One region of the Hydrogenophaga sp. T66 genome, then DNA from elsewhere that is predicted to be linked to it. Evidence: predicted binding sites of a transcription regulator. Region 1 holds the regulator's gene; each other region holds the start of a gene.

What was found. Region 1 encodes sigma-54, which starts transcription at its own class of promoters, with help from an activator protein. Its sites were predicted from a motif close to TGGCANGNAANCTGCTTT; they were not measured.
Region 2: the regulator sigma-54 is predicted to act here: its motif matches at 4,033-4,050, upstream of AC2D80_RS03985 (PQQ-dependent methanol/ethanol family dehydrogenase).
Region 3: the regulator sigma-54 is predicted to act here: its motif matches at 6,176-6,193, upstream of AC2D80_RS08640 (CmpA/NrtA family ABC transporter substrate-binding protein).

The regions. Positions count from the first base shown of each region.
Region 1 is NZ_JBXVVX010000004.1:28,962-38,917, forward strand. It holds gene AC2D80_RS13870 (THUMP domain-containing class I SAM-dependent RNA methyltransferase) at 1-1,108, opposite strand, end outside; gene AC2D80_RS13875 (RNA polymerase factor sigma-54) at 1,156-2,721, opposite strand; gene lptB (LPS export ABC transporter ATP-binding protein) at 2,825-3,619, opposite strand; gene lptA (lipopolysaccharide transport periplasmic protein LptA) at 3,616-4,275, opposite strand; gene AC2D80_RS13890 (thiol:disulfide interchange protein DsbA/DsbL) at 4,379-5,008, opposite strand; gene AC2D80_RS13895 (SPOR domain-containing protein) at 5,072-5,731, opposite strand; gene argS (arginine--tRNA ligase) at 5,746-7,419, opposite strand; gene AC2D80_RS13905 (HTH-type transcriptional regulator ArgP) at 7,431-8,351, opposite strand; gene AC2D80_RS13910 (LysE/ArgO family amino acid transporter) at 8,480-9,139, shown strand; gene AC2D80_RS13915 (flavin monoamine oxidase family protein) at 9,156-9,956, shown strand, end outside.
Region 2 is NZ_JBXVVX010000001.1:849,151-859,106, reverse strand. It holds gene AC2D80_RS04005 (hypothetical protein) at 1-434, shown strand, start outside; gene AC2D80_RS04000 (response regulator) at 540-1,208, shown strand; gene AC2D80_RS03995 (hypothetical protein) at 1,257-1,817, opposite strand; gene AC2D80_RS03990 (c-type cytochrome) at 1,814-2,149, opposite strand; gene AC2D80_RS03985 (PQQ-dependent methanol/ethanol family dehydrogenase) at 2,210-3,901, opposite strand; gene AC2D80_RS03980 (quinoprotein relay system zinc metallohydrolase 1) at 4,223-5,239, opposite strand; gene AC2D80_RS03975 (quinoprotein dehydrogenase-associated SoxYZ-like carrier) at 5,236-6,045, opposite strand; gene AC2D80_RS03970 (ABC transporter permease) at 6,080-6,925, opposite strand; gene AC2D80_RS03965 (type 1 periplasmic-binding domain-containing protein) at 6,910-8,112, opposite strand; gene AC2D80_RS03960 (PQQ-dependent catabolism-associated beta-propeller protein) at 8,109-9,074, opposite strand; gene AC2D80_RS03955 (tripartite tricarboxylate transporter substrate binding protein) at 9,222-9,956, shown strand, end outside.
Region 3 is NZ_JBXVVX010000001.1:1,874,040-1,883,995, reverse strand. It holds gene nirD (nitrite reductase small subunit NirD) at 12-398, opposite strand; gene nirB (nitrite reductase large subunit NirB) at 415-2,883, opposite strand; gene AC2D80_RS08650 (ABC transporter ATP-binding protein) at 2,952-3,752, opposite strand; gene ntrB (nitrate ABC transporter permease) at 3,749-4,690, opposite strand; gene AC2D80_RS08640 (CmpA/NrtA family ABC transporter substrate-binding protein) at 4,706-6,019, opposite strand; gene AC2D80_RS08635 (nitrate- and nitrite sensing domain-containing protein) at 6,353-7,609, opposite strand; gene tsaD (tRNA (adenosine(37)-N6)-threonylcarbamoyltransferase complex transferase subunit TsaD) at 7,657-8,745, shown strand; gene AC2D80_RS08625 (branched-chain amino acid ABC transporter substrate-binding protein) at 8,768-9,956, shown strand, end outside.

The DNA.
Region 1 (9,956 bases):
GCTCAAAAAAGGCGCTGGCATCGTCGCCGTCGGCGGTCTGGGCCGATTCGCGGGCGCCGGCGTCGGGCCGGGCACCGACCGTGAAGGTGCGCGGGGCGCGGCCGGGCTCGCGGCCGCGCGCCCGCTCGGCGGCGTTCTGCCCGGCCACGCCGGCGGCCGCGATGCGTTCGCCATACGGCGGGTTGAGCAGCAGCACGCCGGGTGTCGCGCTGGGGGGCAGGCGCTGCAGCGCGTCGCCGCCGCGCAGCTCGATCGCGTGGGCGACGCCGGCGCGCTCGGCGTTGCGCTGGGCAAAGTCGACCATGCGGAACGACACGTCGCTGCCGTGGGCCAGGGGCGGCGAGCCGGCCGGATGCGGGCGTTCGGCCGCACGGGCTTCTTCGCGCAGCGCCGCCCACACGTGGGCCTGGAAGGGCAGCAGCTTCTCGAAGCCGAAGCGCCGGCCCAGGCCGGGCGCAATGCGCAGCGCCCGCTGCGCCGCCTCGATGACCACCGTGCCGCTGCCGCAACAGGGGTCGTACAAGGGCACGGCGCCGTCCCAGCCGGTGGCCGCGATCATGGCCGCGGCCAGCGTCTCCTTCAGCGGCGCATCGCCCTTGTCCTCGCGCCAGCCGCGCTTGAACAGCGGTTCGCCGGAGGTGTCGATGTACAGCGTCACCGTCTCGGCCGTCAGGTGGGTGTAGATCCGCACGTCGGGCCAGCGAGTCTCCACGCTGGGCCGCTCGCCGCGCCGCTCGCGGAAGCGGTCGCACACCGCGTCCTTGATGGTCAGCGCGGCGAAGTTCAGGCTTTTGAGCGGGCTGTGCTGGGCGGTGATCTCGACCTTGATCGTCTGCGCGGGCGTGAACCAGATCTCCCAGGCCACCGCCGCAGCGGCGTCGTACAGGTCGCGTTCGCTGCGGTACGGGCCGTGGGCGAGTTGCACCAGCACGCGCACGGCGAGACGGCTGTGCAGGTTCAGCCGCATCGCATCGCGCCAGCTGGCGGTCAGCGCCACGCCCCCCCGCACCCGCTGCACGCCCTCAGCGCCCAGGATGTCGCGCACCTCATCGGCGAGCAGGTCTTCAACGCCGGCGGCGCAGGGGAGAAACAAGTGCAGGGCGTTCACGGCGGTCGGTGGGTAGACGGCCCGCACAGCGCGGGCCGCGGGTTCGGTCAGAGCGACTTGCGCAGGTTGGCGGGCGCGATCCGCAGCGCCTCGCGGTACTTGGCCACGGTGCGACGCGCGCACTCGATGCCCTGTTCCTTGAGCAGGTCGGAAAGCTGGTTGTCGGACAGCGGCTTGGCCGCGTCTTCGGCGGCGATGAACTGCTTGATCAGCGCGCGCACGGCGGTGCTGGACGCGTTGCCACCGGTCTCGGTCCCGAGCGAGGAGCCGAAGAAGTACTTCAGCTCGTAGGTGCCGAAGGGCGTGGCCATGTATTTGGCGGTGGTCACGCGGCTGATGGTGGATTCGTGCAGGCCCAGCTCGTCGGCGATTTCGCGCAGCACCAGCGGGCGCATGGCCAGCTCGCCGTGCATGAAGAAGTTGCGCTGCCGCTCGACGATGGCGCTGCTCACGCGCAGGATGGTGTCAAAGCGCTGCTGGATGTTCTTGATGAACCAGCGCGCCTCCTGCAGGCGCTGTTGCATGGCGGCGTGACCGCCTTCGCCACCGTCGCGCCCGCCGCGGTTCTGGCGCAACGCGTTGGCATACACGTCGTGCACCCGCAGGCGCGGCATCACGTCGGGGTTGAGCATGACCTTGAAGCCCCGGCCAGCCCGCGCCACGATCACATCGGGGACCACGATGTGGCGCTCCACATCGACAAACCGGCGCCCGGGCTTGGGCTCCAGCCCGGCGATCAGCGCCAGCGCGGCCCGCACCGTCTCGTCGTCGGCACCGCAGGCCTGGGCCAGACGGCGCACATCGCGCTTGGCGATGAGTTCCAGCGGTTGCGCCACGATGGCCAGCGCGGCGCGTGCGGCCGGCGTGTTGCGCAGCTCCAGGATCTGCAGCCGCAGGCACTCGCCGAGGCTGCGCGCGCCCACACCGGGCGGGTCCATGTGCTGCAGCAGCGACAACGCGAGCTGCAGGCGCTGCTGGGCGTCGTCCAGCGCGTCCTGCTCGGGCGGCCGGCCTTCCAGGCGCAGCAGCGCTTCGCCGAGTTCGTCCAGCGGGTCGGCGAGGTAACCGTCCTCGTTGAGCGATTCGATCAGCAGCACCAGGGCCGCGCGGTCGCGGTCGTTCAGGCGCAGGCAACGCGCCTGCTCGTGCAGGTGATCGGTGAGCGAGCGTTGGGCGCGGGCCAGCTCGGTGGCGCTGGCGGTGTCGTCGTCGTCGCCACCCGCGCCGCGCGGCGGCGCATCGCCGCCCCACTCGCTGTCGTTGGGCGCGAGGTCGACGGTGCCATCGCCGTCCCAGTTTTCCTCCACCGGCGCGGCCCCGTCGAGCCGGGCTTCCAGCGCGTCGGTGTCGGGCGCCTCGGCGCCCTCGGAGACCGACACGCCGGCCTCGCTGAGCTGCTCACCGCCACTGACGGGGGCGTCGGTCTGGGTGACGCCGAACTCCTCGCGCTCGACGCTGTCGTCGGCCCGCTCCAGAAAAGGGTTGTCGTCGAGCATCTGCTCGACTTCCTGCGCCATCTCCAGCGTCGAGAGTTGGAGCAGCCGGATCGACTGCTGCAGCTGCGGGGTGAGGGCGAGGTGCTGCGAGACACGCAGCGACAGTCCCTGCTTCATCGCGCGCCCGACCGTGGGCCGCCCCGCCGGGCCGCCCCGTGCAAGCACGCGCGCCCGCGGAGGGCGACGGCGTGAAGGGACTGGCGCGCGGGGAAGGCCATGATCACATGCGGAAGTGCTCGCCGAGATAGACCCGGCGCACGTCGGCGTTTTCGACGATCTCCGCCGGCGTGCCGCTGGTGAGCACGTGACCGTCGTTGATGATGTAGGCGCGGTCGCAGATGCCCAGGGTCTCGCGCACGTTGTGGTCGGTGATCAGCACGCCAATGCCGCGCGACTTCAGGAAACCGATGATGCGCTGGATCTCGATGACCGCGATCGGGTCGATGCCGGCGAAGGGCTCGTCGAGCAGGATGAATCGGGGGTTGGTGGCCAGGGCGCGCGCGATCTCCACCCGGCGGCGCTCGCCGCCGGACAGCGCCGGGGCCGGCGCGTCACGCAGGTGGTCGACGTGAAGGTCCTTGAGCAGTTCGTCGAGCCGGCGGGCGATCGCCTCGCCCGACAGCGGCCGGCCCTGGTCGTCTTCCTGCAACTCCAGCACCGCACGCACGTTGTCGGCGACGCTGAGCTTGCGGAAGATCGATGCCTCCTGCGGGAGGTAGCCCACGCCGAGCCGCGCGCGGCGGTGGATCGGGAAGCGTTCGATCGCCTGACCGTCGAGCAGGATCTGGCCCCCATCCGCCCGCAGGAGTCCCACCAGCATGTAGAACGAGGTGGTCTTGCCCGCGCCGTTGGGGCCCAGCAGCCCCACCACCTCGCCCTTGAACACGGCGAGCGACACGTCCTTGACCACCTTGCGGCTGCCGTAGGCCTTTTGCAGGCCGCGGGCCTCCAGCCGGCTCACCACGGGCGCCGGCCGGCCGGGCTTGGCGGCCGCGGGGCGCTCAGGCGCGCTCACGGCCGGCCCTCGATCTGGCGGCTGGGGGTCAGGGCGGCGGGCGGCGTGGCGACCGGGGGAGCGGCGGGGGCCGCACCGGGCTTGGGCACGGGCGTGAGCATCGCGCGCACACGGCCGCCGCTGGCGGCGCTGCTGCCGCTGGCGGTGGGCCGGGCCGGGTCGGCGCCGTCCACGGTGAAGGTGTCGGTGGCGTTGTTGTAGACGATCACGCCGCCGCTGGTTTCGTCGTTGAGCTGCGTGCCCTTGTAGCGGCGCAGCACGGCGTCGCCGGTGAAGCGCACCGTGTCGGCGCGGCTGTCGTAGTCGATGCGGCGGGCCTCGCCTTCGATGTGCTCGTCCACGCCGTCGCGCTTCTGGCGGAAGGTGCCTGGGCTGCCCGTGACCACGCCGAACTGGTTGCCCTGGGCGTCCTGGCGGATTTCCACCTGCGCGCCGCGGATGCGGATGGTGCCCTTGGTGATGACGACGTTGCCGGTGAAGACGCTGGTCTGGCGGGCGTCGTCGTAGCGCAGGCTGTCGGCCTCGGCGTTGAGCGGCTTGTCGCGGTCCGCGCGCTCGGCCCAGGCGGTGCTGGCGCCGCCCAGGCAGACCGTCAGGCAGACGTTCAGGCCGAGGACCCGAAGGCGACGGAAGGTGGGGATGGCGAATGCAGGCATGGCGTCAGGGCACGAAACTTGCATTCATTGTAACGGCGGTCCCGACGGCGCGCGCCCTGTTTCGGGGCGCGGTTTGACTGCGCCGGCGGTCGCCGGCGCCGCATCAGCCCTTGCGGCCGGCTTCGGCGATCAGCGCGCTGGCGATGGTCAGCGTGCGCGGGCCCTGCCCGGCGATGTAGAAGCGACCGGCCACGCCCAGCGCCGGCGTGCCCTCGACAGCGTAGGCGTCCTGCAGGGCCGCGGCCTGCTGGGCCTTGGTGGCGGTGGCCGGGGCGTTGAACACCTCGGTGAACTTCGCCCGGTCCACGCCCTGCTTGGCCACCCAGTCGATGATCGGACCGGGCGTGGTCAGCGGCAGGCGTTCGTTGTGGATGGCGGAAAAGACCTTGGCGTGCAGCGCCTTGACCTGGTCCATCGCCTCCAGCGTGTAGTAGAGCTTTTGCATCGGCACAAACGCCGGCGAAAAGGCCACCGGCACGCGGCGCACGGCGACGTTGGGCGGCTGCTTCGACTTCCAGTCCTCGAACAGCGGTTCGAAATTGAAGCAGTGCACACAGGAGTAGGCGAAGAACTCGACCACCTCGATCTGGCTGGGCGGGGCCTGGACCGGCGCGGGCTTGGCCAGCTTGAGGTAATCGACGCCTTCTTTGGGCGCGACGCGCTGGGCGAAGGCCGGCAGGGCGCTGGCGGCGCCGAAAGACATCAGGGAGAGGGAAAACGCGCGGCGTTGCATGGATCGGTTCTCCGGGGAAGGACTGGGTTCGGGCGCGGACGCCGCGGAAAAGTTCCCGCCGGCTCAGCGCTGCACGCGCACCAGCGCGGCTTCGATGCCGTTGCCGGTGAGCTGCTCCTGCGTGAGTTCGGCCAGGGCTTTCTGCGTGAAGGGTCCGACGCGCACGCGGTAGACGGTGCGGCCATTCTGCTCGCGCTCGCTGACCTGCGCGTCGATGCCCATCATCGCCAGCTTGGCGCGCTGGGTTTCCGCGTCCTCGGCGGTGCGGAAAGCGCCGGCCTGCACGAAGTAGGTGAAGGGATCGGCGCCGGGGCCGGCCGCGGCGGTGGGCGGCGTGGCGGCGGCCGGCGCCTGGCCGGTTTTCTGCTGCATCAGTTCGCCCAGCGGGTCGGCGGGTTTGGCGGCCGGGGCTTTCGGATCGGTGGCCTTGGCGTCGGTGGCGGGCGGGGCGGCCGGTGGCGTGGCGGCCCCGGGGGCGGCGGGCGCGGGGGCCGGTCCGCCGACCGACGCGTTGGGATTCCAGCCCTTGTTGCGCTCGGCCTCGCGCTGCTCGGCGCCGGCGTCGCGCGACAGCCCGCGGTCCACGAAGGGCACCGGCACCTTGGTCACGTACACCGCCACGGCCAGCGCGGCACCCAGGCCCACGAGCAGGCCGGCGACGAAGCCAATGAGGGTGCCGCCGGTGGCGCGGCGGGCGGACGACGAAGCGGGGGATTTCTTCATGGCGAGCGACGGTCTCACATCTTGCGCGGGGCGCTCACGCCCAGCACGGCCAGGCCATTGTGCAGCACCTGCGCGGTGGCCGCGACGAGCGCCAGCCGCGCGCGCTTGACCGTGTCGTCGTCCACCAGGATGCGCTCGGCGTCGTAGTAGCTGTGGTAGGCCGACGCCAGTTCGCGCAGGTAGAAGGTCACGTCGTGCGGCGCGAAGTCGCGCGCGGCGTCGGTGAGCATGGCCGGGTAGCGCGCCAGCAGCAGCATGAGCGTCTGGGCCGGGGCGCTGTCCAGCGGCGCGAGATCGGCCTGGGCCAGGGCCGCCACGTCGCCGCCCCAGGCGTCGAGCACCGAGCAGATGCGGGCGTGGGCGTACTGGACGTAGTAGACCGGGTTGTCGTTGTTCTGCTGGACGGCGAGGTCGACGTCGAAGGTGTATTCGGTGTCGGGCTTGCGGCTGAGCAGGAAGAAACGCACCGCGTCCTTGCTGGTCCAGTCGATCAGGTCGCGCAGCGTGACGTAGCTGCCGGCGCGCTTGCTGATCTTGACCTCCTCGCCGTTGCGCACGACGCGCACCATGGTGTGCAACACGTAGTCGGGGTAGCCGGCGGGAATGCCGACGTCAGCCGCCTGCAGGCCGGCGCGCACGCGCGCGATCGTGCCGTGGTGGTCGGTGCCCTGGATGTTGATGACCTTGGTGAAGCCGCGCTCCCACTTGGCGATGTGATAGGCCACGTCGGGCACGAAGTAGGTGTACGAGCCGTCGGACTTGCGCATCACGCGGTCCTTGTCGTCGCCGTAGTCGGTGCTGCGCAGCCACAGCGCGCCGTCCTGCTCGTAGGTCTTGCCGTTGGCGATCAGCCGGTTGACCGCCGCCTCGACGCGCCCGCTGGTGTACAGGCTGGACTCCAGGTAATAGTGGTCGAACTTCACCGCAAAGGCCTGCAGGTCGAGGTCCTGCTCGTGGCGCAGGTAGGCCACGGCAAACTGCCGCAGGCCGTCGAGGTCGTTGGCGTCACCGCTGGCGGTGAACTCGCGGTCGTCGGCCTTGACGGTTTTCCGGGCGAGGAAGTCGCGGGCGATGTCGCCGATGTAGTCGCCGTTGTAGGCGGCCTCGGGCCAGCCGGGATCGCCGGGCTTCTTGCCCTGGGCGCGCAGCTGGGTGGAGGTGGCCAGCGTGTTGATCTGCACGCCCGCGTCGTTGTAATAGAACTCGCGGTGCACCGCCCAGCCCTGCGTATCGTAGAGGTTGCAGATCGCGTCGCCCAGCGCGGCCTGCCGGCCGTGGCCGACGTGCAGCGGTCCGGTCGGGTTGGCCGACACGAACTCGACCATGAGGCGCTGGCCGTGGTCCGGCTGGCGGCCGAAAGCCGCGCCGGCGGCAAGCACCTCGCGCACCACCTGCTGCTTGGCGGCGGGCTGGAGGCGGATGTTGATGAAGCCCGGGCCGGCGATCTCGATGTCTTGCACCCACCGCTGGTAGGCCGGGCGGGCCAGCAGCGCGGTGCGCAACTGCTCGGCCAGCGCGCGCGGGTTGGCCTTCAGGGGCTTGGCCAGCGCCATGGCGGCGGTCACGGCGTAGTCGCCGTGGGCGGCCACTTTGGGCGATTCGAAGGCGGCGCGCGCGCCCGCGCCGGGGCTGAGGGACTCCAGCTCGGCGGCCAGGCCGGCGAGCAGGTCTTGTTTGATGGTGAGCATGGGGCGCGATTTTAGGCGGGGGCCCCGGGCGCGTCGGGGGCGCGCAGCTGGCGCGCGGCGGCGGCCTTCACCGCGGCGGTCAGCCGCTGCGCCGAGGGAGGCTCGTGCGCCCAGTGCTGCCAGTACAGCGCCACGTCGACGGTGGCGCCGGGCAGCAGTTCCTGCAGCGCGGGGCGGTGCGCGAGGTGCTGCTCGGGCACCATGCCCCAGCCCAGGCCGAGTTCGATGGCGGTCTCAAAGGCGTCGACCGCGGGCGCGAAGTGGCGCGGGTAGTGGGGTTGCTGCAGGCCGAAGTGCTGCAGGAGGAAGGCGTCCTGCAGGGCGTCCTTGCGGTTGAAGATGACGGCCGGGTGGGCCAGCAGGCGGTGCGGCGACACGCCGCCGCCCGGCGTGCGGCAGCGCTGCACCACGGCCGGCGCGGCCACACAGCGGTAGCGCATGACGCCCAGCGGCTCGGCAATGCAGCCGCGCATGGCGTCGGCGCGGGTGGTGACGCAGCCCATCACGTCGCCGCGCTTGAGGGCGTCGTGGGTGTGGTCCTGGTCGTCGATCACGATCTCCAGCAGCAGCCGGTGGCGCTGCAGCAGCGCGGCCACGCCGGGCAGGAACCAGCTGGCCACCGAATCGGCGTTGATGGCCACGCTCAGGCTCTGCCAGGCCGCGCCGTCGCGCGCCGGCCCGCCGGCCAGGCCGGCGAGCAGGTCGGTCTCCATCGCCCGCACCTGCTTGATGTGGCCCAGCAGCGCCTGCCCGGCGGGCGTGGCGGTGACGCGCTTGCCCCGCACCAGCAGCCGCTGGCCGAGCGATTCCTCCAGCGACTTGATGCGCAGCGACACCGCCGCCACCGTGACCGACAACGCCCGCGCGGCGGCACTGAACCCGCCGGTTTCGACCACGGCGGCGAGGGCTTCGAGTTGGCGGGCGTCGAGCATCGGTGCTGCTTGTTTAGAAAACCTTGATGAGCTTCATTTTCTGTCAAATCGCTTTAATCCACCCGGTGGGACGGGCACCATGCCGCCATGGCCTGAACCCAGGCGCCCTCTGTCCCGCGAGCATCACCATGACCCTGACCTTCCCCACCTTCACCGCCGGCCTGGTGCTGAGCCTGTCGCTGATCATGGCCATCGGCCCGCAAAACGCCCATGTGCTGCGCATGGGCCTGCAACGCCAGCACCTGTGGCTCACGGTGGCGGTCTGCGCGCTGGCCGACATCGCGCTGATCGCCATCGGCGTGCTGGGCCTGGCGCAGCTCGGCGGCCTGTCGGACAAGCTGCACGGCGCCATCGTGGGCGCGGGCGTGCTGTTCCTGTCGGTGTACGGCTGGCAGGCGTTCCAGCGCTTCCGCGCGCCGGTGGCCGCGCCGCTGTCGCAGCCCGGCCCGCTGCCCGCGACCCCTTCCACGGCCCACGCCGCCCACGCCGCGCCGGTCACGCGCCGGCAGGCCGTGCTCTCGGCCCTGGCTTTTTCCTGGCTCAACCCCCACGCCTGGCTCGACACGGCGGTGCTGATCGGCAGCGCGTCGCTGGCCTACGGCGCGGGTGGCACCGCCTTTGGCCTGGGCGCGGCCACCGGTTCGCTGGTGTGGTTCCTGGTGCTGGGCTGCGCGGCCTTCTGGCTGGGCCGGCGGCTCAACTCGCTGCGCCTGTGGCGCGCGCTCGACGGGCTGGTCGCGCTCATGATGTGGGGCACGGCCGCCTGGCTGCTGGCCTCGCTGGCCTGACCGCCCGGTGCTGCCCATGAACGCCGCGAAACCCCTCACCGTCTTCGGCCCGGACTTCCCCTTCGCGCACGACGACTGGCTGCGCCACCCCGCCGGCCTGGGCGTGCTGCCGCGCGAACGCCACGGCACCGAGGTGGCCATCGTGGGCGCCGGCATGGCCGGCCTGACCGCCGCGCACGAGCTGATGAAGCTCGGGCTCCGGCCGGTGGTGTACGAGGCCTCGCGCCTGGGCGGTCGCCTGCGCTCGCAGGCCTTCGAGGGCGGCGCGGGCGCGGTGGCCGAGCTCGGCGGCATGCGCTTCCCGCGCTCGGGCACGGCGTTTTTTCACTACGTCGACCGGCTGGGTCTGGCCACCCGCCCCTTTCCCAACCCGCTCACGCCGGCGGCCGGCTGCACGGTGGTGGACCTCGCCGGCGTGACGCACCGCGCGCGCACGCTGGACGACCTGCCGCCGCTGTTCCGCGAGGTGGCCACGGCCTGGGGCGACGCGCTCGAAGAGGGGGCGGGCTTCAGCGCCCTGCAGGATGCGCTGCGCGCGCGGGATGTGCCGCGCCTGAAAGCGCTGTGGAACGCGCTCGTGCCGCGCTGGGACGACCGCACCTTCTACGACTTCGTCGCCCAGTCCAGCGCCTTCCAGGCCCTGTCCTTCCGCCACCGCGAGGTCTTCGGCCAGGTCGGCTTCGGCACCGGCGGCTGGGACTCGGACTTCCCGAACTCGATGCTGGAGATCCTGCGCGTGGTGCTCACCGGCTGCGACGACGACCAGCACCTCGTGGTCGGCGGCGTGCAGCAGGTGCCGCAGGGCCTGTGGCGGCTG
Region 2 (9,956 bases), on a different contig from region 1:
GCATTCGCCGGGTGGCCACGCGGGTGGACATCGACGAGGAGCCGACCGCCGACAAGGAACCCATGTGGGTGCTGAAGGCGCCGTACGCGGTGGGCACGGAGTGGACAACCACCACGGTGCCTTACCTGATCCTGCGCAAGAACGAACACCCGCGCGAGCTGCGCCACAGCCATCGCGCGGTGATGACCTGGCGGATCGAGGCGGTGGACGAGACGGTGGAGACGCCCAAAGGCCGCTTCAGCCCGTGCCTGAAGGTGGTGGGCCGTGCCTCGCTGAACCTCTACACCGACCCGGTCAACGGCTTTACGAACGTGCCGCTGGTCAGCCGCGAGTGGTACTGCCGGGGGCAGGGACTGGTGCGCTTCGAGCGCGAGGAGAAGGTGCCGGCGGGCTTTCTGGTGGGTGGGTCGCTGACCGCCGAGTGGGTGCGCTGAAAGCAGCCCATGGCGCCGGGTGGGCGTCAAGCCCACAAAAGTGCTCAAGTCGGTCGGCGCGTGGCCGATAGCACAGGTCCCAAGGTTTCAAACGCCCACCCCGCCATGAACACCGACCCCAGCGCGCCCCGGCGCCCACAGATCCTGATCGTTGACGACGATCCGGGCATGGTGCATGTCCTGGCCCGGGCGATGATGGACATGGGTCAGCTGCATTTCGCGGTGCGGGGCAACGACGGCCTGCTCAAGGCCATGGACCTGATCCCGGATGTGATGCTGGTGGACGCGGAGATGCCCGATCTGAACGGCTTCGACCTGATCCGCCGCCTGCGCGACAACCCGGCCACGGCCCACACCCGCGTCATCATGGTCAGCGCCCACACCGACGCCGCCCGGCGCAGCAACGCCTATGCGGTGGGTGTGGACGATTACCTGAGCAAACCGGTCGACCGCGACGCCCTGCGCGAACGCGTGGGGCAACTGCTGCAGCCGCAGGAGATGGAAACGCTGGAGCTCTCGGGCGACTCGCTGTTCAGCGGCTTGCCGCCGGGCGCCGAGGCCGAGGCACCGGCCAAGCCCGGCGCCGACGGGCCGGCGTGGTCGGGCGAGGTGTTCCAGCAGGTGTCGGTGATCCTGGAGGCCACCACGCGCCTGCGCACCCGCCTGCGGGCGCAGGGCGACAAGAACACCCTGGAAGTCGACCAGATTGAAGAAGCCTGTGCCGAAATCGTGCAGTACCTGGTCTCGCTCACCGACGATCCGGTGACCCACTGACGCACCGCGCCACAGACCCCGAACGCCGCTGCCACGGCGACGCGCCAGCTACTCGATGCGCAGCTGCGTGAGCCAGCGCGCGCCGGGCGCGAACGCATCGCGGTCGGCCGGCCCGTAGGGCGGCACGTCCAGCCGCTCGGGCGGCACACCCAGGCGGTTGAGGTCGATGGCTTGCGGCTCGCCGACGAGTGCATCGGCGGTGACCGTGAACCGGAAGATCACCCCATTCCAGAGCTTCGCCCCGTAGTCGCGCGGCTGCTTGAAGAAAAACAGCAGGCTGTGCTCCAGCCAGTCCAGCGATGAGGGGCCCGCCACCGACGGCTGCTCGTAGGGATAGGGCACGGCGCATGTGATTTCCGGCCCGCCGGGCAGGCACTTGAACTCCCGCATCGACAGGAAATGGTCCTGCAGGACCCGCGGGTCCAGCCGCACCCGGAAGTGCGCAAGACCGGACGGCTGGGGGGTGAAGGCCACCGCGCCGATGCGCGTGCGCTGGCCGTCGGCCGTGACGGCGATCACAGGGCGCTCACCGCGGAAGTCGAAGCCCCACGCCGCGCCGGCTGACCCGGCCAGGGCCAGCACCAGTCCGGCGGCGCGCGCCCGCGTCACGGCTTGACCGTCAACACCCAGACCGACAGGGTCTTGAGATCACCGGCGCTCAGGCTGGCGTGCGGCGGCATCGGAATGCGGCCCCACTTGCCCTTGGAGCCGTTCTGAATGGACTGGGCCAGCGAGGCGGCTGCGTCCTTGTCACCGGCGTACTTGGCGGCGATGGCGGCGAAGGCCGGGCCCACCACCTTCTCGCCGTTGGCGTGGCAGGAGTAGCAGCCGTTGGCCTTGGCCAGTTCGACGGCGGCAGCGGCGTCCAGCGCATGGGCGGCGGGCGCGAGGCTGGCGGTGGCCACCAGGGCCATCAGGATCGGGAAACGGTGCATCGGCATGTCATTCATCCAAAAAAAAGGGTGGCGGGCTTGCGCCGCGCCACCCCTCACCCACACAACTTACTTCATCAGCTTGAAGGTCCAGACGGAACCGCCCTGCTCCAGGAAGTTCACCTTCTTGGCGACCTCACCGCCCCACAGCGGCACGGCGCCGCCCCAGCCGGAGACCACGCTGATGTACTGCTCGCCGTCCTGCTGCCAGGTGATGGGCGGGGCCACCACGCCGGAGCCGGTCTGGAACTGCCACACCACCTTGCCGGTCTTGGCGTCGGCGGCCTTCAGGAAGCCCTCGGGCGTGCCCCAGAACACCAGGTCGCCGGCGGTCAGGACACCGCCCCACAGCGGCGCGCTGTTCTTGACTTCCCAGACCACCTTGCCGGTCTTGGGATCGATCGCGCGCAGCGAGCCGATGTGGTCGTCGAACAGCGGCTTGATGGTGAAGCCCGCGCCCAGGTAGGCCGCGCCCTTCTTGTAGGTGATCGGCTCGTTCCAGATCTCCATGCCCCACTCGTTGGTCGGCACGTAGAACAGGCCGGTCTTCGGGCTGTAGGCCATCGGCATCTGGTTCTTGCCGCCCAGGAAGCCCGGTGCGGAGAACACGGCCTTGCCCTTGGTGCCGTCGCCGCCGGCCGCGGTCGGGTCACCCGGGCGGTTGTCGTCGACGTAGTTCGGGCGGCCGGTCTTGAGGTCGATGCCGGTGGCCCAGGTCACTTTCTTGACGAACGGGAAAGCGTTGATCAGCTTGCCGGTGGTGGCGTCGTTGACGTAGAAGAAGCCGTTGCGGTCGGCCTTGGCACCGACGCGCTTGCCGTCCATGTCGAAGGTGACGAACTCGTTCACACCGTCGTAGTCCCAGCCGTCATTGGGCGTGTTCTGGTAGTGCCAGACGATCTTGCCGCTCTTGACGTCGATGGCCACGGTGGAGGCCGAGTACAGGTTGTCGCCCTTGCGCACGTGGCTGTTCCACGGGCCGGGGTTGCCGGTGCCGAAGTAGGCCAGGCCGGTCTTGGGATCGTAGGTGCCGCCCAGCCAGGTGGCCGCGCCGCCGGTCTTCCAGGTCTCACCCGGCCAGGTGGCGTTGGTGGTGCCGGAGATGCCGTTTTCCTTGCCGTCCTTGTAGCCCATGTGGCCTTCGACGACGGGGCGGGTCCAGACCATCTTGCCGGTCTTGGGATCGCGCGCTTCCACGCGGCCCACCACGCCGAACTCGCCGCCGGACACGCCGGTCAGCAGCAGGCCTTCGGCGATCAGCGGGGCGGCGGTGTAGCTGTAGCCGGCAGAGTAATCGTCGATCTTCTCGCGCCAGACCACCTTGCCGGTGTTCTGGTCGAGCGCCACCAGCTGGGCGTCCAGGGTGCCGAAGATGACCAGGTTGTCGTACAGCGCGGCGCCGCGGTTGATCACGTCGCAGCAGGGCATGATGCCTTCGGGCAGACGGTGCTCGTACTTCCACAGCTTCTGGCCGGTCTTGGCGTCCACCGCGTAGATGCGCGAGTAGGACGCGGTGACGAACATCTTGCCGTTGTGGACCAGCGGCTGGCTTTGCTGGCCACGCTGCTTTTCACCGCCGAACGACATCGACCACACCGGCACGAGCTTGTTGATCGTCTTGCTGTTGACGGCGTTGAGCGTCGAGTGGCGCTGGCCTTGCGTGCCCATGCCCCAGCTCAACACGTTGTTGGTGGACTGCGCGTCGTCGGCGATCATCTTGTCGGTCACGCCTTGCGCGCCGACTTGGGCCGCCGCGGCCATGACCAAAAGGCTCAATAGAGTACGTTTCACTGGGTTGTCTCCTGCTCGTGAGGCGTTGAGGGCGGTCGCTGCGCGGACGCAGTGCCACGGGTGTTGCCGACGACCCGCCGGTCGCGGTGCACGAGCGCTCAGGGGCAACATCCGTGCCAGGGAAAAGTTCCCGCCCACCGGCCAAAACCCTCCGGAAAAACCCTGAGCCCGACCCCGGTGCAGCGCCTGCGACGCCGCGCCCAGCGCGCCACGCCGTGACGCTGGCGTGACAGTGTTCAGAAACGGATCAACCGCGCGAACAGGCGGCTGCAACAGTCGTGAACTGACCGGTCACCGGCTGGCCGGCGCAGACAGCGCGCGCAGCTCATAACGGGGATACCACTGCGTGAGCGTGCGGTGCAGTTCGGCCGGTTGCGCCGCCCAGCGGGCAAAGCGCGGTGGCACCGGCGTGCGCAGCAGCTCGGCCAGGTCGGTGCCGCGCTCGGCCTGCTCGCGCATGAGCCCGGTCAGCCAGCGCAGCCAGTCGCGGGTCTGCTCGATGCCGGCCAGGCCACTGTGGACCGGGCCGTGGCTGGGCACCACGGTGTGGAAGCGCCCCGCGGCGTGCCAGCGGGCAAGCTGGTCGAGGCTGGCGAGCCAGGCGTCGAAGTCGGCGTGCGGGGTGGTGGGCACCCGGTCTGCAAACACCAGCCCGCCGGCGTAGAGCACGCCGGTCGTGGTGTCGATGACGACGAGGTCGTCGTCGGTGTGGCCGCGCAGGCGGTGCAGCTCCAGCGTGTGGCCGCCAAGACGGCGCGTCTGGGTGCCCGCCTCAAGCACGACCGGCTGTCGTGACGGCGTGGACTCGGTGCCCTTCATCCAGTCGCCGCACAGCCGGTACAGGTTGTCGGCGTAGGCCCGGCCTTCGGCCTGCATGCCCGCGATGCTGCCCGGCAGGGCCTCGGTGGGGACATCGGCCCACGCCTGGTGGCCAAAAAAGTAGTCGGGGTGGAGGTTCAGGCTGAGCACCGACACCACCGGCTCGCGGACGGTGGCGGCGACGGCGCGCCGCTGCTGCTCGCCATACAGGCGCGACGGTCCGGTGTTGATGACCACCACGCCGGCGCCGGTGGCAATGAAGGCGGTGTTGATGATGTTGCACCCGTTGGCCCGGCTGAAGTCGTCGACCGCGCCCTCAATCACCCAGGTGCCGCGGGCCAGCGCGCGCGGCTGCAGGTCGTAATGCAGGCGCGCCGCGTCGGGCTGGAGGCGTGGCGCGGCGTTGGGCAAGGGGCCTTGCGCGTGGGCAGCGCAGGCGAGCGCGAGGCCACCGGCCCACGCGGCGATGCGGCCCGGCCGCCCGGTCACGACACCACCTCGGCGTCGATGCGGTTGCCGTTGTTGTCGCGCCCGTGCAAGCGCAGGCCACCGCGCACGCCGGTGGGCAGCTCCAGCGTGATCAGCGGGTTTTCGGCCACCGGCTCGTGCAGCGCGAGGCGCCACAGTGGCTGGCCGGCGCCGTCGTCGAGCTGCAGGCGCTCGATGAAGAAAGCCGGGATGCCGGCCACCAGGCCGGTGTCCATCGGGTGCATCACGCGCAGGCGCAGGCGCCGGCTGCCATCGATGAGGTTGTCGAACCAGCGGGCCTGCACCTGGTTGAGGGTGCGGCTCCACGAGCCATCGGCGCGGGTCGCGCCGGGCACCGTGCAGCCGCCGCCGGCGGCCTGCACCCAGGTGCCGCCCACGTGCCAGCGGCCGTCGCGGGTGCGCACCATCGCCCGCACCGGCGAGGCCTGCTCCATGCGGATGCGAAAGGCGATCATCGGCAGCGCGCGCAGCGGCTCGAAGTCGAGCACTTCCCGCACCGGGTTGCGGTCCACGACCACAAAGATCCGCTCGATGCCCCCACCTTCCCGGGCCAGTGCGCGCGCATCCACCTGCAGCGGCACCGCCATGGCGTCGTCGGCGAAGGCCGGCCCCTTGACCAGCACCTCGGGCGCAAACCGCATCGGCGCCTGGCCGAGGTACTGACGGCGCAGCGTGGGCCACTGCATGGAGCCCAGCGGATCGCCGCCGGTGTGGTCTTCCGCGGCGCGCACGCCACCCGCGCCCAGGGCGGCCGCGGTCAGCAGCGCCCGGCGCCGGATCGTGGGAGTCGGTGTGAAACCAGCCATCGGGAAACGCCTTCCTGCGCCGCACACCGGCGCGTCAGCCCTTGTTGCGAATGACGCCGCGCTGCGGGTCGTAGCCCCAGAGCGCCAGCCCGAAAAACACCACCGTGCAGCCCAGCACCACGGCCCACGCGGTGGCAGAGAACTGCCCGACCGACGCGAAGCGGATCGCCTCCACCGCGTGGGTGAACGGATTGACCTGCGCGATCTTCACCAGCCACCAGGCGCCCGACTCCTCCAGCTTCCAGAGCGGGTAGAGCGCCGGGCTGATGAAAAACATCGGGAAGATCACGAAATTCATGGTGCCCGCGAAGTTCTCCAGCTGTTTCACGTACACCGACAACACCAGCCCCAAAGCCGCGAGCATCACCGCTGCTGCCACCATGGCCAGCAACAGACCCGGCAGCAACGCCCACGACAGATCGACGCCAAACGCCCACGCGATCGCCAGGAAAGCCAGCATCTGCAACACCGACAGGCTGGTGCCGCCCAGCAGCTTGAAGGCCAGCAGCCAACCCCGCGGCAAGGGCGCGGTGAGCAGCAGGCGCATCATCCCCATCTCCCGGTCATAGACCATGGACAGCGAGCTCTGCATGCCGTTGAACAGCGCCACCATGCCGAGCAGCCCGGGCACCATGTAGACCTTGTATTCGATGTAGGTCTCGTAGGGCGGCACGATGGCCACGCCAAACACGTTGTGGAAGCCGGCCGCGAACACCACAAACCACAGCAACGGCCGGACCAGCGCCGAGCCCAGGCGCGAGGGCTGGCGCAGGAAACGACCGATCTCGCGGCCCACCACCGCACGCAGCGCGCGCAGCCGGTGCGCCAGCGGCGACGGGGGCGGCACCGGGGCCACGGCGGCGGTCAGCGGCTGCGACATGCGCTCTCCGCCTCGTCCACGCCCAGCGTGTCCAGCACCTCTTTCGGGTGCAGCACGCCATCCACCGGCGCGAGCCCGACCACGCCGTCGCCGTGGCTGAGAAACAGCGGCTGGCGCAGCTGGCCGTCCCAGGCGCGAAAGCTCAGCCGCTGGCCCTTGAAGCCGTCGATGAAGCTCTGACCGCTGCGCAAGCGGCGCAGCTGTTCGGCCACCGGCGCGCGTGGCGCGTCCACCAGCACCGCGACCACCGCCTTCGCCGCCGCCCACGCGGCGTAGTCGTGGGAGCGCAGCGGGCGGCTTTCCTGCCGCTGGAAGCGGCGCGTGAGTTGCGGGCCGCCGTGGCGCTCCCAGTGCGGGTGCCAGGCTTCGGCGGTCAGGCCGCTGGCACCCACGACCGGGCGTGGCCGCTGGGTGGCGTAGGGCAGAAGCCGGGCGAACTCGCCGTCGGCGTCCATCACCGCCACGACCTCGTGGTCGCGGTCGCCGGTGAGCAGGCGGGTGTTGGCCAGGTCGCGGTCGCGCGGGTCGCCGCTGAGCTTGAACGGACGGGTCTGCACGACCTTCAGGCCGTAGCGTTTGGCGCTGCGGGCAAAGGCCTGGCCCTGCAGGGCGTCGGCCGGCGTAGGCCCCTGCAGCACCAGCACCTGCCGCCAGTTGCGCGCCGCCAGGTACTGGGCCAGCGCGTCCTGCTGCATGGCCCGGCTGGGCAGGGTGTGCAGCAGGTGGGCGGCACAGTGTTCGGCGCGCAGCGCATCGTCGTCCAGGCCGGTGTTGAACACGATGGCGCCCCCCAAGGCCCCGGGCGCGGCCTGCACCAGCTGGCGCAGCGGGCCCTCGGGGAGGTCGGCCACCACGTGCTGCACGCGGGCGGCCTTGAGTTCGGCCAGGGCCTTGGGCAAGGCCGCGGCATCGGGCAAGACCACATCGCGCACCTTGAGGTCGATGCCCGCGGCGTCCAGTTCAAACGCGGCATCGGCCACCCCGAGCGTCACGCCGTCCAGCGCCCGTCCGGCCGGGTGGCCGGGGTAGGCCTTCTCCAGCCGGCGCGGCGCATGGCGCGGATCGTCGGCCAGCGACACCACCGCCAGCGTGACGGTGGTGCGGGTCTGGGCCACCGCGCCGCCGTCCGCGGCCAGCAGCGTGGCCGCCACCAGCGCGCGGGTCAGCGGGCCGAGGACCCGCCTCATTTCACCAGCACGGTGTGCGGCACGCGGCCGACCGCCACCGTCTTGAGCGCTTTGGCCGCCGCCGTGTCCACCAGCGTCATGTCGTCGGACAGGCCGTTGGCCACAAACAGGGTCTTGCCGTCCGGACCCAGCGTGAGGCCCCAGGCGCGCTTGCCGACCAGCACCTGGCGGCCGACCTTCTTGCTCGCCACGTCCACCTCGGCCACGTGATTCGCCCGGCCCAGGCCCACCCACATCGTCTTGCCGTCGGCGCTCATCGCCATGCCCACCGGCGTGATGTCGGCCTCGCGCATGCCCTGCACGGCAAACTTGATCGTGGCCTTCACGCTGTGGTCGGTGGTGTTGACCACGCTGACCGACGCATCCAGCTCGTTGGTCACCCACAGCTCGCTGCCGTCGGCCGTGAGCACGAACCGGCGCGGCCGCTTGCCCACCTTGATGTTCTTGACCACCTTTTTCTGCGCCAGATCGACGAGGTGGACCAGGTTGGCCACCTCGGAGGTGACGTAGGCGAACTTGCCGTCGCGCGTGACGATCACGCCCTCGGGCTCGCCGCCGGTCTTCACCTCGAACACCTTCTTGCGCGTGGCCAGGTCGTACGCGGCCATCACGTTCTCTTCCTCGATGGACACGTAGGCCAGCTTGCCGTCCGGGCTGAGGTCAAAAATCTCGGGGCTGTCGCCCAGCGGCACCGTGCCGCTCATCTTGCCGGCCGCCACGTCCACCACGCCCAGCTGGTTGCTGTCACCGCAGCACACGTAGATCGCGCTGCGGTCGGCGTTGAACATCATGTGGCGCGGGCGCTTGCACACGTCGATCGCGCCGGTGCGGTTGCCCTGGGTGTCGAACACATACACCTTGTTGTCCTTCTCGCTGGACACATACACCTGCGCCAGTGCGGCGGGGGTCAAGACGGCGGCGAGAAGGGCGAACGGCCAGGCGGCCAGGCGGCGGGCTTGCATGAGGTGAGTCTCCTTGATGTTGTGCAGCAGCGGGCTGTTTCTGCAACTTTGATGCCAGAAAAGCAGGAACGCTTCTTGCAGCATGGCCCCAGCGACGGCCCCATCGCTCCTGACAAACCCTAGGTCGTCCGCGGAGACACAGCCCCCATGCCCCACCGCCCCCCGTTGTCGCGACGTCAGTGCCTCGCCTGGGGCATCGGCGTCGGCGCGACCCTGGCCATGCCGGCGCTGGCCACCGCCGGCCCCTTCCCCAGCCGGCCGATCCAGCTGATCGTGCCCTGGCCCGCCGGGGGTGCCACCGACCTCACCCTGCGGGTGCTGTGCGAGGAAGCCGCCCCGCTGCTCGGGCAGCCGCTGGTGGTCATCAACAAGCCGGGGGCCGGTGGCACGCAGGTCGCGCCGCTGTTGCGCGCGGCCGAGCCCGACGGCCACACCATCGGCCAGGTGCCCATCACCGTCTACCGCCACGCGCTGATGAACCCCGTGCCCTGGGACCCGGTTAACGACCTCGCGCCCATCGTGCAGGTCTCCGGCGTGACCTTCGGCGTGCTGGTCCCGGCCAGCAGCCCCTTCCAGCGCTTCGACGATCTCGTCCAGTGGGGTCGCCAGCACCCCGGCGCGCTGCTCGTGGGCTCCACCGGGGTCGGCACCACCGCCCACCTGGCGATGGAAGAGGTGCTCCAGCAACACGGCATCCGCTACGTCCACGTGCCCTACCGCGGCACCGCCGACCAGATGCTCGGCGTGGCGGGTGGGCAGGTGATGGTGGGGGTCAATTCCACGGGCTTTGCCCCCTGGCTGGACCAAGGCAAGGTGCGGCTGCTGGCGGTCTTCAGCGCCCAGCGCAGCCCGCGCTGGCCCGACGTGCCGACCCTGCGCGAG
Region 3 (9,956 bases), on a different contig from region 1:
CTCAGGTCGGGTCACGCTGTCTGGGGCCGCCGGCGGGCCGGGCCGGCCAGTGGGCGGGTGAGGTCGGTGGCCAGACTGGCCAGTTCCTCGGCGTCCAGCGAGACCACGCCGTCCTCGACCTTCACCGCAAAGCGCGGCGTGCAGCCCTCGTCGGGCGCCTGCGCGCAGCCGGTGTCCAGGCCAATGGTCCAGTTGTGCAGCGGGCAGGCCACGCGTTCGCCAAAGACGATGCCCTGGCTCAGGGGACCGCCTTTGTGCGGGCAGCGGTCGAGCAGGGCGAACACCTCGTCCTGCGCGTTGCGGAACACGGCCACGTCCAGCCCGGCCGGGCGGCTCACGCAGCGCGAGCCGAGGCGGGGGATGTCGTCGACACGGCAGATGGTTTTCCAGGTGGGCATAGTGGCCTCCAACAAGTCAGCCCGGCAGGGGTTCGAACTGGCGCGGATCGACGGCCGCCTTCTGCAGCTCGAACCACGGATCGGGTTCGCCGTCGAGCGCGAACTGCAGCTGCTCCCACAGCGCCCGGCGGCCCGCCGCGTCTTCCACGATGCGTCGGCGGACGTGGTCGATCCCCACGCGCTGCACGTAATGCACCGTGCGCTCCAGGTACCAGCCTTCCAGCCGGTAGAGCTGCATGAAGGCGCCGGTGTATTCCATGACTTCCTCGGCCGTCTTGAGCTTCACGAGAAACTGGGCGACCTCGGTCTTGATGCCGCCGTTGCCGGCGATGAACATTTCCCAGCCGGAGTCCACGCCCACAATGCCCACGTCCTTGATGCCGGCCTCGGCGCAGTTGCGCGGGCAGCCGCTCACCGCGAACTTCACCTTGTGCGGTGCGTACATCCGCCACATTGCGCGCTCCAGGTCTTTGCCCATCTGCGTGCTGTCCTGCGTGCCCATGCGACACCACTCGCTGCCCACGCAGGTCTTCACCGTGCGCAGCGCCTTGGCGTAGGCGTGGCCGCTGGGCATGCCGATGTCGCGCCACACGTGCACCAGGTCTTCCTTCTTCACGCCCAGCAGGTCGATGCGCTGTCCGCCGGTGACCTTGACGGTGGGGATCTGGTACTTGTCCACCACATCGGCGATGCGTCGCAACTCGGCGGCGCTGGTCTCGCCGCCCCACATGCGCGGCACCACGCTGTAGGTGCCGTCCTTCTGGATGTTGGCGTGCATGCGCTCGTTGATGAAGCGGCTCTGCGGGTCGTCCTTGGCCTCTTTCGGCCAGGTGCTGATGAGGTAGTAGTTGACGGCCGGGCGGCAGGTCGCGCAGCCGTCGGGCGTGCGCCAGCCCAGACCGGCGAACACCTCGGCGCGGGTGAGCCAGTGGTGCTCGCGGATGGCGTCGCGCACGGCCTGATGACCGTGGTCGGTGCAGCCGCAGACCGCCTTGGTCTTGGGGGTCGCGGAGTAATCGCCGCCGGCGGTGAACATCAGGATCTGTTCGACCAGCCCGGTGCAGGAGCCGCAGCTCGCGCTGGCCTTGGTGTGCTTGCGCACTTCATCGAGCGTGAACAGGCCCTTGTCCTTGATGGCGCGGCAGATCGCGCCCTTGGTCACGCCGTTGCAGCCGCACACCTCGTCGCCGTCGGCCATGGCCGCGGCCTTCTGGTGCCCCTGGTGTCCCACGTCCCCGATGTTGGATTCGCCAAACATCAGGCGGTCGCGGATGTCACCGATCGGCCGGGCGTCGCGCAGCAGCTTGAAGTACCAGCTTCCGTCCACCGTGTCGCCGTAGAGGCACGCGCCGACCAGCCGGTCGCCCTTGATGACGAGCTTTTTGTACACGCCGGCCGCCGCATCGCTCATCACGATGGTCTCGCAGCCCTCGCCACCCATGAAATCCCCGGCGGAGAAGAGGTCGATGCCGGTGACCTTGAGCTTGGTCGAGGTGAGCGAGCCCGTGTAGCGGGCGATGCCGAACTCGGCCAGGTGGTTGGCCAGCACCTTGCCCTGCTCAAACAGCGGAGCCACCAGCCCGTAGGCCACACCGCGGTGCGCCGCGCATTCGCCGACCGCGTAGATGCGCGGGTCGGTGGTGGTCTGCAGGGTGTCGTTGACCACCACGCCGCGCTGCACATGCAGCCCGGCGCGCTCGGCCAGCGCCGTGTTCGGGCGGATGCCCACGGCCATCACCACCAGGTCGGCCGGCGTCTCGCGGCCATCCTTGAAGCGCACCGCGCCGACCCGTGCGCCATCGGCCGCCGGCAGCAGCGACTCGGTCTGGGCGCCGATCAGGAATTTCAGGCCGCGCGCCTCCAGCGCGCGCTGCAGCAGCCCGCCGGCGGCTTCGTCGAGCTGGCGCTCCATCAGCCAGGGCGCGACGTGCACCACGGTTACTTCCATGCCGCGCCGCGCCAGCCCGTTGGCCGCCTCCAGCCCGAGCAGCCCGCCGCCGATCACCACCGCGTGGCGGTGGCGGGCGGCGGCGTCGATCATGGCCTGCGTGTCGGCGATGTCCCGGTAGGCGATCACGCCAGCAAGCTCTCGGCCAGGCACCGGCAACATGAAGGGGTTGGACCCGGTGGCCAGGATCAGGCGGTCGTAGGCCGCCTCCACCACCGCGCCCTGCGCGTCCTGTGCCCGCACCACGCGGCGCACCCGGTCGATGTCGGTGACGGTGTGGCCGGCGTGCAGCGTGATGCCGTGGTCGCGGTACCACGCCCAGTCGTTGAGCACGATCTGCTCCAGCGTCTGCTCGCCCGCCAGCACCGGCGACAGCAGGATGCGGTTGTAGTTCGGGTGGGGCTCGGCGCCGAAGACGGTGATGTCGTACAGGTCGGGCGCCAGTTTGAGCAGCTCTTCGAGCGCGCGCACGCCAGCCATGCCGTTGCCGACCATCACCAGCTTCATCCGCGCCTTGGGGTTCACTCGCATGTCCATGGAAATCTCCAGTGCCTCGCACGGGGCGGGCGCGGCGTGACGCGCTCCGCCCGGGCCGGGCTGTGTCGTCAGGCCGCCTTCTCCACGTGCCCCTGGCGCGTGTAGAGGAAATCGATCACCGCCTTGCGGGCGGCCTGGTAGCGCGGCTCGTCTGCCAGCGCCACCCGGTCGCGCGGGCGCGGCAGGTCAACCGACAGCACCTCGCCGATGGTGGCGGCCGGGCCGTTGGTCATCATCACGATGCGGTCGGACAGCAGCACCGCCTCATCCACGTCGTGCGTGACCATCACCACCGTGGCCTGGGTGCTGGCCACGATGTCGAGCAGCTCGTCCTGCAGCTTGGCGCGGGTCAGCGCATCCAGCGCGCCGAACGGCTCGTCCATCAACAGGACCTGCGGCTCCATGCTCAGCGCCCGCGCGATGCCCACGCGCTGCTTCATGCCGCCAGAGATTTCGCCGGGGCGCTTGGCCGCGGCGTGGGTCAGGCCCACCAGCGCCAGCGCGGCCTGGGTGCGCTCGCGCAGCGCCGCGCGGTTTTCGCGCTCGCCGAAGACGCGTTCGACCGCGAGGTAGACGTTCTCGAAGCAGGTCAGCCAGGGCAGCAGCGAGTGGTTCTGGAACACCACCGCGCGCTCCGGGCCCGGCCCGGCGATCTCGCGGCCGGCGCACAGCAACACGCCTTCGGTGGGCCGGGTGAGGCCGGCGATCAGGTTGAGCAGGGTGCTCTTGCCGCAGCCCGAGTGGCCGATCAGGGTGACGAACTCGCCCTGCTGCACGGTCAGGGAAATGTCGCGCAGCGCCGGGAAGTTGCCGCGTTTGGTGCGGAAGGTCTGTGCGACCCGGTCGATCTGGATGTAGGGCGCGCTCATGCCTTGACCTCCTCGTAGGTGAACAGGCTGGCGAGCTTGACCAGCGCCAGTTCCAGCAGCAGACCCACCAGGCCGATCACGACGATGGCGATGATGATGCTGGCCACGTTCAGGTTGTTCCACTCGTCCCAGACCCAGAAGCCGATGCCCACGCCGCCGGTCAGCATTTCGGCCGCCACGATCACCAGCCAGGCCGTGCCCACCGCCAGCCGCACGCCGGTCAGCAGGTAGGGCAGCACCGCCGGGAAGAGGATGCGCGTGAACACCTTCCACTCGCTCAGGTTGAGCACGCGCGCCACGTTGAGGTAGTCCTGCGGCACGCGCTGCACGCCCACCGCGGTGTTGATGATCATGGGCCAGATGGAGCAGATGAAGATGGTCCAGATGGCCGCCGGGTTGGCCCCCTTGAACACCAGCAGGCCGATGGGCAGCCAGGCCAGGGGCGAGACCGGCCGCAGCAGGCTGATCAGCGGGTTGAACATGCGGCTCAGGAAATCGAACCGGCCGATCGCGAAGCCCAGCGGAATGCCCACCAGCGCCGCCAGCCCAAAGCCGGTGGCGACGCGCTGCAGCGAGGACAGCACGTTCCAGCCCACGCCCTGGTCGTTCGGGCCGGCCTGATAGAACGGGTCGGCAAAGATGTCGAGCGCGTGGACCCAGGTGGCTTGCGGCGTGGGGATGCCGCTGGCGCCGTTGCCGGCGATCAGCGACCAGACCACCACCAGCAGGCCCAGGCCCAGCAGCGGTGGCAGACCCACGCGCCAGAACCAGCCGGCGCGTTCGCGCCAGGGCAGGGCGGTGGCCGCGGTGTCCAGCGTGGCGCGCGCGACCGTCGGAGCAGCCGCCACCGTGGCGGGGCCGCCGGGCGTCGGGGGAGAGGCGGCGGTGGGCGCGGACGCGGGCGCGTCCAGCGGGGCGTGAAAAACGGCGCTGACCATGATGGCGGCTCCCGCTCAGGCCGACGCGGCTTTGATCTTGAACCCGTCGGCGTACTTGGCCGGGTCCTTGCCGTCCCACACCACGCCGTCCATGAACTTGGCGCTGCGCAGGTCCGATTTCGGCAGCGGCGTCTTGGTGGCGGCGGCGGCCTGCTTGTAGATGTCGATGCGGTTCACGGCCTTGGCCACGGCCAGGTAGTCGGGGTGCGACTTCAGCAGGCCCCAGCGCTTGTGCTGCGTGAGGAACCACATGCCGTCGGACAGGTAGGGATAGTTGACCAGCCCGTCGTTGTAGAACTTCATGTGGTTCGGGTCGTCCCAGGTCTTGCCCAGACCGTTCTGGTAACGGCCCAGGATGCGCTGGTTGATCGCGTCCACGCTGGTGTTCACGTACGCCCGCTGCGCGATCGTCTCGGCCATGCGGTTCTTGTTGACCAGCCCGGCGTCGATCCACTTGCCGGCCTCCAGGATCGCCGCGGTCACGGCGCGCGCCGTGTTGGGGTGCTTCTGCACGAACTCGGCGGTGGTGCCCAGCACCTTTTCCGGGTGGTCTTTCCAGATGTCCTGCGTGGTGTTGGCGGTGATGCCAATGCCGTCCATGATGGCGCGGTGGTTCCAGGGTTCGCCCACACAGAAGCCGTCCATGTTGCCCACGCGCATGTTGGCCACCATCTGCGGCGGCGGCACGACGATGGCCCGCGCGTCCTTGAACGGATCAATGCCCGCGGCGGCCAGCCAGTAGTAGATGTACATGGCGTGGGTGCCGGTGGGAAAGGTCTGGGCGAAGGTGTATTCGCGCTTCTCGGTCGCCATCAGCTTGGCCAGCGACGGCCCGTCCACCGCGCCTTTCTCGGCCAGCTTTTTCGACAGCGTGATGGCCTGGCCGTTGTGGTTGAGGTTCATCAGCACGGCCATATCCTTGCGCGGGCCGGCGGTGCCGAGCTGCAGGCCGTAGATCAGGCCGTACAGCACGTGGGCCATGTCCAGCTCGCCGTTGACCAGCTTGTCGCGCACGCCAGCCCAGCTCGCCTCCTTGGTCGGCACGATCTTCACGCCGTACTTTTTGTCCAGACCGAGTTCGGCGGCCATCACCACGCTGGCGCAGTCGGTCAGCGGGATGAAGCCGATCTTGACCTCGGTTTTCTCCGGCGCATCCGAGCCGTTGGCCCACACCGGCTGGTGGCCGAGACTGGCGAACAGCGCGGCGCCGCCCAGGGCAGCACCGTGCTGCAGGAACTGGCGGCGCGACGGCGCGGCGGCGGCGTCCGCGGTGGTCGCCACAGGCGCGGCGGTGGCGAGGGGGGCGTTGGCGGGTTGCTCGACGGACATGGCGCACTCCTGGTGGATGAAAAAACGGACCGCGAAAAACACAACGGCGCCCACCTCCGGCCGCGCGCCAGCGCGGGAGAGATGGACGCCGTTGTCCGGGGGGTCGGGGGAGACCGGGGGGCGCCACCGCCGTTGGCAGCGCCCTTTGGCTTTCTCTAAGCAGATCGCGTGCCAGGTGTCGCTCAGGCGTCCCGCCCGAGGCAAGTCCTTGATTTCATTGAAATCCTGTCGAATACGCGCGGCCCCGGATGCCGCCCCGATGTGGTGCGCGCGGGGGTTCGGTGCCCTGGGGCCGGCGCGCGGAGCACCGTTCTTGTGCGGCGCAGCATGGGTTCAGCGCGGACCGGGCGTGAGCACGTCGGCCATCGCCAGCACCGCTTCGGCCACGTCGATGAGCCGCCGGTTCTGGTTCATGGCCATCTGGCGCAGCGTCTTGTGGGCGTCGGCCTCGCTCAGGCCGCGGTGGGCCATGAGCAGGCCCTTGGCGCGTTCGATCAGCTTGCGTTCGTTGAGGCTGGCCCGCACCGCCGCCAGCTCCTCGCCCATGGCCTGCAGGCGCCGCGCCTGGTCTTGCGCGAGCGCCAGCACGGAATCCTGCAGCGGGCCGCCGCGGCCGGCGTTGTCCACGCCGTCCGGCGCCGGCGCGTCGCGGAAGAAGGACAGCGGGTCGGCCGGCGGTGTGCCGGTCGCGGCCAGTCGCTCGTAGCTCAGGGCCTCGTCGTTCACCGCGGCCAGGCGCGCGGCGCAGGCGGCGCGCAGCGCGCCGGCCAGCCGCGCTTCCACCGTGCGCATGCGGTCCATGCGCTGGCTGCAGGTCTCGAACCAGGCCGGACTCAGTTCGGCGTCCAGCGGCGCACCGCCCCCGGCCGTGGCCAGCAGGCGCCGCAGGCGCTCCAGCCGCGCCAGCGGCGCGCCCGATTCCGCCTGCGCCCACACCGCGCGGGTTTCCTCGTCCGCGAACGCGCCGAAGGCTTCCAGGGAGCGCTCCTGGCTGTCGATCAGGTGCAGCAGGCGCTGCTGACCGACCGGGTCGGCGCGCCCGCTGGCGAACAGCGCCGATCCGGCGGCGCGCTCCTGTCCGGCGAATTCCTTGCCCTGCATGAAGTGGAACAAGGCCACCAGCCGCCGTGAAAGGTCCGGGTCGCTGGCGCTGTCCGCCGCCTCAAACACCACCGCGAGCAGGGCGGCGATCACCCGGCTGAACGCTGCGGTGGCCGCGGGCGGGTCCAGCGCCAGCGCCTGCACCTGGGCGCGCAGCGGGCGCAGCGCGTCCAGGCCCTGCAGCGCCAGCGCCAGCCGGCTGAACAGCCGCGCACCGTGGGGACCGCTCAGGCCCGCGGTGTCGAGCCGCTGCACGTGGGCCCGCCAGGCCGCTTCCGAGGCGTCGTTGTCGGCCAGCTGCGCCAGACGGGCATCGCCGCCGCGCCCACCGCCGGAGCCGAGCCACAGGTTGGACAGGCCCCGTTCGCGCTGCAGCCCGTGGATCAGCTGGGCGGCCAGGTCCGCGCCTTCGCTGGTGAGCGCCAGCTCACGCAGGCCGTCGATCTCGCAGCGCTTGGCCGCAAGCAGGAAGTGCAGGGCGGTTGTCATCCCCGCGCCAGCTTGCAACATCCATGCCGCCCGTACACTTCGCGCCCATGCGCATCCTGGGCATCGAATCTTCCTGCGACGAAACGGGCGTGGCCCTGGTCGATGCCACCGGCACCGCCACGCCGCGCCTGCTCGGTCACGCGCTGCACAGCCAGATCGACATGCACCAGGCCTACGGCGGCGTGGTGCCTGAGCTGGCCAGCCGCGACCACATCCGCCGCGTCCTGCCGCTGACCGACGCCGTGCTGGCCCAGGCCGGGCTGCCGCTGTCGGCGGTGGACGCGATCGCCGTGACCCGCGGCCCCGGGCTCGCCGGTGCGCTGCTGGTGGGAGCGGGCGTCGCCAGCGCGCTGGGCGTGGCGCTGGGCCGGCCGGTGCTCGGCATCCACCACCTCGAGGGCCACTTGCTGTCGCCGTTCCTCAGCGCCGACCCGCCGCAGTTTCCGTTCGTCGCCCTGCTGGTGTCCGGCGGCCACACGCAGCTCATGCGCGTGGACGGTGTGGGTCGCTACAGCCTGCTGGGCGAAACCATCGATGACGCCGCCGGCGAAGCGTTCGACAAGTCGGCCAAGCTGCTTGGTCTCGGTTACCCCGGCGGCCCGGCGCTGGCCCGGCTGGCCGAGCAGGGCAACCCGGTCGCTTTCGCCTTCCCCCGCCCGCTGCTGCACAGCGGCGACCTCGATTTTTCGTTCGCCGGCCTGAAGACCGCGGTGCTCACGCAGGTGCGCCGGCTGGCCCATGCCGCGCCGGAAGGCCCCGCCACCAGCCGCCTGGCCGATCCGCTCACGCCCGCGCAGCGCGCCGACGTCGCGGCCAGCGCCCAGGCGGCCATCGTCGATGTGCTGGTGAAGAAGTCGCTGGCCGCGCTCAAGGCCACCGGACTCGCCCGGCTCGTGGTGGCCGGGGGTGTGGGCGCCAACCGCCGCCTGCGCGAGCAGCTCGACACCGCTTGCGCCGCCCGGCGCGTGCGGGTGCATTACCCCGAGTTGCACCTGTGCACCGACAACGGCGCCATGATTGCGCTGGCCGCCGGGCTGCGCGCCCAGGCCGGCCTGCTCGACGCCACGCTGGCCGCCCCCCCGGACGGCCGCTTTGACGTGAAGCCCCGCTGGCCCCTGGCCGAGCTGGACGCCTGATTCCCTTCCTCTTGTGTTGCCGATGACCCACGCGTTTTCCCCGCGCCGCCGCACGCTCGTGCGCGGTCTGCCGCTGCTCGCCGCCGCCACGCTCGCCGCCCCCGGCCTGCGCGCCCAATCCACGCCGCCCGCGCCGGTGCGCATCGGCCTGATCGAAGGGCTCTCCGGCCCCGCGGCCAACGCCGGTGAGGCGGTGCTGCGCAATCTGGTGTGGGCCGCCGAGCGGGTCAACGCCCGCGGCGGCGTCAACGTGGACGGCGCCGTGCGGCCGCTGGCCATCGAGCGGCTCGACAGCAAGGGCCAGGCCGAGGAGGCGCTGTCGGCGCTGCGCAGCGCCATCGACCGCGGCATCACCGTGGTCGCCCAAGGCAATTCGTCGGCCGTGGCCAGTGCGCTGGTGGAGGCGATCGAGAAGCACAACACCCGGGAGCCGCAGCGCCGCGTCCTGCTGCTCAACTACGCCGCCGTCGACCCGGCGCTGACCAACGAACGTTGCAGTCCCTGGCATTTCCGCTTCGACGCCCACGCCGACATGCGCCTGGCCGCGCTCTTGTCGGTGCTGCAGGCGGACCGCTCGGTGGACAAGCTCTACCTGATCGGTCAGGACTACAGCTTCGGCCAGCATGTCCTGCGCGAGGCGCGGCGCCGTGTCGGCGAGCTGCGGCCGGACATCGCCATCGTGGGCCAGGAGCTGCATCCGCTCGCCCGCGTGAAAGACTTCCTGCCTTATGCCGCCAAGATCCAGGCCAGCGGCGCGCAGGCCGTGCTCACCGGCAACTGGGGCAACGATCTCACGCTGCTGGTCAAGGCCGCACGCGACGCCGGCTACCGCGGCCGCTTCTACACCTTCTACGGCAACGCCCTCGGCGCGCCGGCCGCCATCGGCGAGGCCGGGGTCGGGCAGGTGCTGGCCGTGGCCGAGTGGTTCCCCAACGCGCCCGGCGAGGCCTCCGCCGCGCTGGTGCGCGCCTTCCGCGAGCGCTTTCCCAGCCCGGCCGACGACTACATCCACCTGCGCATGCAGCTCATGGTGGAGGCGCTGGCGGCCGCGCTGGGCCGCGCCGGCACGGCCGAGGCGGGCGCGGTGGCCCGGCATCTGGCGCAGGCCGACGTGTCGCTGGCTGGCCAGCGCGGCCGCATGCGGGGCGCCGACCAGCAGTTCCAGCAGCCGCTCATGGTGGCCGTGATGGACCGACAGGGCGCGCCCGGCG